Solwaraspora sp. WMMA2065: one gene and its partner. The protein of the gene in region 1 interacts with the protein of each later gene in a pairwise test. Links are inferred from orthologs where the notes say so. Each region holds a gene or a part of one and is shown on either strand. Other genes may lie near its edges.

Evidence for each region.
Region 2: the proteins of ftsZ (region 1) and rlmN interact in binary tests that used the Escherichia coli proteins (3 or more experiments, as listed by UniProt). The link is inferred for Solwaraspora sp. WMMA2065 from one-to-one orthologs.

What each region holds. Positions count from the first base shown.
Region 1 is NZ_CP128361.1:2,374,365-2,377,453, forward strand. The notes cover bases 273-3,048. They hold ftsZ (cell division protein FtsZ), read right to left. Parts: upstream 2,332-3,048; coding sequence 1,213-2,331; downstream 273-1,212. Other genes in these bases: O7610_RS10710 (cell division protein SepF), read right to left, coding at 273-289; O7610_RS10715 (YggS family pyridoxal phosphate-dependent enzyme), read right to left, coding at 476-1,216; O7610_RS10725 (cell division protein FtsQ/DivIB), read right to left, coding at 2,621-3,048. In the rest of the region: more of O7610_RS10710, read right to left, coding at 1-272; more of O7610_RS10725, read right to left, coding at 3,049-3,089. UniProt on the Escherichia coli protein: Essential cell division protein that forms a contractile ring structure (Z ring) at the future cell division site. The regulation of the ring assembly controls the timing and the location of cell division.
Region 2 is NZ_CP128361.1:242,684-245,893, forward strand. Bases 123-3,019 are described here. They hold rlmN (dual-specificity RNA methyltransferase RlmN), read left to right. Parts: upstream 123-955; coding sequence 956-2,083; downstream 2,084-3,019. Other genes in these bases: O7610_RS01080 (phosphatidate cytidylyltransferase), read left to right, coding at 123-872; O7610_RS01090 (DivIVA domain-containing protein), read left to right, coding at 2,121-3,019. Also shown: more of O7610_RS01080, read left to right, coding at 1-122; more of O7610_RS01090, read left to right, coding at 3,020-3,210.

The DNA of each region.
Region 1 (3,089 bases):
GCTCGCCCCGGTCCGGATCCGGACCCCGGTGCTCCCGCTCAGCGGCCCGGTGCTCCCGCTCGGCGGCCCGGGCCTGCAGCCGCTCCGACGGCCGCAGCCGCTCCACCGGTGGCCGCGCGCGTGGTGGCGGGTCGTCCGGCTCCTCGTCGTCAGCGAACTCGTCAGCATACCTACTGTCACGATAGCGCGACTCTCGGTAGCCACCCTTGTCGTAGCCGTCGTCGTAGCCCTGGTCGTCGTCCTCCTCGACCAGGCCTAGCCAAACCCCCGCTTTGCGCAGTGCACCCATGCCGCGCCCCTCCGTCCGCCGTGCGGCACGCGCCCCCGCCGTGCCACTGTCGCGCGTGAACACTGCAGTGCCCACCGGTCCGAGCCGGCTCCCCGCCATGACCGGTGCGCGGTCACGGACGTCGACCCCCGACGACGGGGAGTCCGGCTCAAACAACACTGATGTAGTTTGGTATCCGCCGCCAGGCTACCGTAGCGTTGGGCGCTTTCCGAGCAACGCACTTCCGACACGGACATGTGTCGCGCCGGCGTCCACCGCCGCCTCCAGGTCGGCGCTCATCCCGGCAGAGACCATCCAGGCCTCCGGCGCGGCGGCTCTGAGCTGGGCAGACACCTCCGCCAGCCGGGCAAACGCCGGCTCCGGCGACTGGTCGAGCGGAGCCACTGCCATCACCCCGGCGAGTCGCAGATCGGACTTGCCCAGGATGCACTCGACCACCGGCCAGAAGCCGGTCACCGCATCCGCCGAGTCCGGCACCGCGCCACCACGCCCCGTCACGCCGTCCAGACTGACCTGGACCAGCACGTCGAGCGCCCGGCCACGCCCACTGGCGGCGGCGGCCAGGGCTCGGGCCAGGGGCACCCGGTCCACCGAGTGCACCAGGTCCGCGTAGCCCACCACCGACCGGCACTTGTTGCGCTGCAACTGGCCGACGAAGTGCCAGCGCAGTCCCGGCCCACCGGACGGACCCGCAGCCAGCTCGGCGACCTTGGCCGCCGCCTCCTGGTCCCGGTTCTCGCCGACGTCGGTGACCCCGAGCTCGGCCAGCAGCCGCACGTCGGCGGCTGGATAGGTCTTGGTCACCGCGATCAGCGTGACGCTGTCCGCCGACCGACCCGCCGCCGCCGTGGCGGCGGCAAGCCGGGACCGTACGGCGGTCAGCCGGTCGGCCAGTTCCGCACGTCGTCGTTCGGTGTCGACCGTCATGAGCCGTTCTTGAGAAAGTCCGGGACGTCGACGTCGTCGAAGAGCACCCGGCGGGTCTGCTGGGTCGGCGTCTGAGGCGCCGGGGCGACAGCCGGGCTGGTCGGCGCGGCCGGCGACACCGGTGCCGCCGGGACCTTACGCGGACCCTCGGCCGGCTTGTACGCGGGAGCCCCACCGTCGAAGCCGGCCGCGATGACGGTGACCCGCACCTCGTCGCCCAACGCGTCGTCGATAACCGCCCCGAAGATGATGTTGGCGTCGGCGTGCGCCGCGTCGGTGACCAGTTGCGCCGCGTCGTTGATCTCGAATAGGCCGAGATCGGAGCCACCGGCGATGGAGAGCAGCACCCCCCGGGCACCGTCCATGCTCTGCTCCAGCAGTGGGCTGGAGATCGCCGCCTCGGCCGCCTCGACCGCCCGGTTCTCGCCCCGGGCACTGCCGATCCCCATCAGCGCGCTGCCGGCCCCGCTCATCACGCTCTTGACGTCGGCGAAGTCCAGGTTGATCAGGCCGGGCGTGGTGATCAGGTCGGTGATGCCCTGGACACCGGAGAGCAGCACCTGGTCGGCCTGCCGGAAGGCGTCCATCATGCTGATCCCCCGGTCACCGAGGGCCAGCAGCCGATCGTTCGGGATGACGATCAGCGTGTCGCACTGGTTACGCAGCTCCTCGATGCCGGCCTCGGCCTGCACCTGGCGTCGCTTGCCCTCGAAGGAGAACGGCCGGGTGACCACACCGATCGTCAGAGCGCCGAGCTTGCGGGCGATGTTGGCCACCACCGGCGCCCCGCCGGTGCCGGTACCGCCGCCCTCACCGCAGGTGACGAAGACCATGTCGGCGCCCTTGAGCACCTCCTCGATCTCGTCGCGGTGGTCCTCGGCGGCGTTCTTGCCGACGTCCGGGTTCGCCCCGGCACCGAGCCCCCGGGTCAGCTCCCGGCCGACGTCGAGCTTGACGTCGGCGTCGCTCATCAGCAACGCCTGGGCGTCGGTGTTGATCGCGATGAACTCGACGCCCTTGAGGCCAACCTCGATCATCCGGTTGACGGCGTTGACTCCGCCTCCGCCGATGCCGACGACCTTGATGACCGCCAGGTAGTTGTGCGGAGGTGTCATCGGGGTGCCTTCCCTTCGAGAGTGGCGGGCGCCGGCCTGACCCGGCCCACTGGGACCACGGAGGACAGACCCGTCGGTACACGAGAGCGGGACGAACCCTCACCCTCTACTAGAGGCTTAGGGTTATGTCAACCACTGAACCTCTCCGGGCAACGTATGCGCACGTACCGCGTGATCCAAGGACCATGCTGGGCGTGTCGCGGGCCGCGCCGGGCCGAGCCAGTCTCGGCAGACCGTAATGTACCTTCTACACCGAGCCGTCCTGAAATCACCCAGACGACATGCCGGATCAGCGGATGGTCACCACATCCGGGGCACTGACGTCGATCACGCTGCCGTCCTGGACCAGCAACGCGTCGGCGACCCGGGCCTTGACCGCGTTCTCCGTGGCGTCACCCCAGATCACCACCCGGTCGTCGGCGAGCCGCAGCTCGATCCCGGCCGGGCCACTGACCACCATCTCCTCCAGTACCTCGCGCAGCTGGGCGGTCAGCGAGTCGAGCACCACGACCGCGTCGCGGACCAGCGCCTGGTCGAACTCGGCCGTCTCCAGCCGGACGACCGCCAGGTCGTCCGGGCGCGTGGCCAGTGTCCGGAAGGCCACCCCGGCCCCGTCGACCACCACGAACGCGTCGTCCTGGGGCACCACGGCGGCCGGCACCCGCTCCACCACGGTGATCACCACCGTACCCGGCCAGTCCCGGCTCGCCACCGCCCGCTCCACCGCGGCCAGGCCGGAGACCCGGCCGGCCACCGCG
Region 2 (3,210 bases), 2.1 Mb from region 1 along the record:
GTCGGGCCGGTCAGGATCCGCCCGGCGAGGCCGGGAACGCACCGCCGACCGCCGACCGCCGGCCGTCGGCCGGCCGAAACTTGCCGGCTGCCATCGGCGTCGGCCTCGGGCTGGTCGTCGTGGTGCTCGGTTCGTTGTTCCTATGGCGGCCAGCCTTCCTGGTCGTCCTGCTGGCCGCCGTCAGCCTGGGCACCTGGGAGATGATCCGGGCGGTGCGTACCAGCGGCGCCCGTCCGCCGACGATCCCGTTGCTCGCCGGCGGCGCGCTGATGTCCGTGTTGGCCTGGCGGATCGGCCCGGATGCTCTGGCGCTCGGGTTGCTGGTGACGGTTCTGGCGATGCTGATCTGGCGGCTGGGCGATGGACCGTCCGGGTACCAGCGGGACGCGGCCACGGCCACGCTGATCGCGGTTTACGTCCCGTTTCTAGGTGGTTTCGCCGCGCTGCTGGCCAGTCGGCCGGATGGCGACCTGCAGATCCTGGTCACCCTGGCTGCGGTGATCCTCTCCGATACCGGTGGCTATGCCGCCGGTGTCTTCTACGGCAGGCACCGGATGGCGCCGACGATCAGCCCGAAGAAGTCCTGGGAAGGCTTTGCCGGGTCGGTGGCCGCCGCCGGGATCGGCAGCGCGGTGCTGCTGCTTCTGCTGCTCGACGTCATGCCGCTGTGGGGGGCGTTGTTCGGCGTGGCGGTGTCGGTCGCGGCAGTGCTGGGGGACCTAGGCGAGTCCATGCTCAAGCGGGATCTCGGGGTCAAGGACATGAGCAACCTGCTGCCCGGACACGGCGGGCTGATGGACCGGCTCGACTCGATCCTGTTCGCGTTGCCGGTCTCCTACCTCGTGCTGTCGTTGATCGCGTTGGCCGGCTGAGCGGTCGTTCAGAAGGGGGTGCCGGTCGATGCGCCCACCGTGGCGAGCCGGCCACGGCGGGATCGTGGGAGACTGGTCCTGCCATGAGAAGCCTGCCGCTGACCCCGAGCCGTCCGGCGACCGTCGCGTCCGACGGTCGCCCCGCCCTGCCGCCCCAGCACCTGGCTGATCTCGATCTCGGCGAGCGGCAGACGCTGCTTGCCGGGCTCGGTCAGCCCGCCTACCGGGCGAAGCAGGTTTCCACCCACTACTTCGGCCGGCTGACCCGGGACCCGCAGGCGATGACGGATCTGCCGGCCACCGTCCGGGCAGGGGTCGCCGAACGGCTGCTGCCGACCCTGCTCACTCCGGTGCGCGAAAGCGCGTGTGACAGCGGCGCCACCCGCAAGGCGCTTTGGCGGTTGCACGACGGAGCCCTGGTGGAGAGCGTGTTGATGGGCTACCCGGACCGGGTGACCGTCTGCGTGTCCAGCCAGGCCGGGTGCGGGATGGCCTGTCCGTTCTGTGCCACCGGTCAGGCCGGGCTGACCCGGAACCTGTCTACCGCGGAGATCGTCGATCAGGTCGTCCACCTCGCGGGGGTGGCTGCGGCGGGTGGCATCACCGGTTCACCGCCCCGGCTGTCACACGTCGTCTTCATGGGGATGGGCGAGCCGTTGGCCAACTACGGCCGGGTGATCGCCGCCGTCCGACGGCTCTGCGCGCCACCACCGGAAGGGCTGGGTCTGTCACAGCGGCACCTGACGGTCTCGACCGTCGGACTGGTGCCGGCAATGCGGCGTCTCGCCGGGGAAGACCTATCGGTGACTCTTGCGCTGTCGTTGCATGCGCCCGATGATGATCTGCGCGACGAACTCGTGCCAGTCAACCAACGGTGGAAGGTCGCCGAAGTCCTGGACGCCGCGTGGGAGTACGCGGACCGTACGGGTCGGCGGGTGTCCATCGAGTACGCGATGATCCGGGATGTGAACGACCAGCCATGGCGAGCCGATCTGCTGGGTCGATTGCTGGCTGGTCGCATGGCCCACGTGAATCTCATTCCGCTCAATCCGACTCCGGGCAGTCGTTGGGACGCCAGTCCCAAGCCGGTCGAGCGGGAATTCGTTCGCCGGCTGCGTGCAGCTGGTGTCGCGGTGACCGTTCGCGACACCCGGGGCCGGGAGATCGATGGAGCATGCGGGCAGCTCGCGGCCGCCGAGACGGCGTCATGAGCTACCGGTGTGATCAGCGAGTGAATCAGGAGACGTAGTGGCGAGTCAGGGACAGCGCTTCCGGCGTCGGGCGCTTCGTCGGGGCTACAAGGTCGACGAAGTGGATGCCTTCCTCGACCGTGTAGAGGCCACACTCGCCGGCGAGCCGGTAGGGTCACCGGTTTCCGCGCAGGAAGTGCACGATGTCGTATTCAGAGTCCGGTTCAACGGCTACGACGAATGGCAGGTCGACCTGCACCTGGACCGGGTGGAACGACAGCTCGCCGAGCTGGAGGAGCGTGGCCCGGCCGGTCGTGGCGCGGACACCCGTGCCGGCCGGCCCGACCGGCCGGCCCCGGCCGGGCGCGACGATCGTCCGATGCGTGACGAGCGCCCGGTCCCGTCGGCCGCCGCCGCGCTGCCGCCGCGGCCGGCGCCCGGTCAGCCAGGGCCGGTGCCCGGTCAGCCCGGGCCGGTGCCCGGTCAGCCCGGGCCGGCCCCCGATCCGTACGGCCACTATGCCGACCAGCCGACCGGGAGTTACGGCCGCTACGAGGACCCTCGGGGCGGCTACCCGCCGGGTGCTCCGGCAGGCGGCCCGCCGGTGCCGGCTCCGGGCGGGCCGCACCGCGGATTCGGTCCCGGCCCGGGCGGTCGGTTCGACGGTTTCGAGCAGGGCCGGCACGGTAAGGCCGACATGACGGCCGAGATCTACTTCCCGGATCGGCGGTCCGGCCAGTCCGGCCCGCCGTCGGGCGGCCACCCCGGCATGGGTGGCGCCCCCGGCGGCCACCCGGGGGTGGCAGGCGGCTACCCCGGCATGGGTGGCCCTCCCGGGGGCGGCGGCCACCCGGGCATGACGGGCGGCCACCCGGGCATGACGGGCGGACCGGCGGGACTGTCCGGTGGCGGCAGCCTGCAGCGGGTGGACCAGATCCGGCGGACCTTCCAGGTCCGCCGGTTCGGCAGCGGCTACGACCCGGCGCAGGTGGATCGGCTGTTCGAGGACATCCTCACCGCGATGGCCGGTCGGGGGCCGATGCCGGTGGACACGGCGGAACTCGACACAGTGCAGTTCGGGCTGGTGACCGGTGGCTACTTCGAAGCCGAGGTCGACGCAGCGCTCAAGGAGGTGCAGGACATCCTGC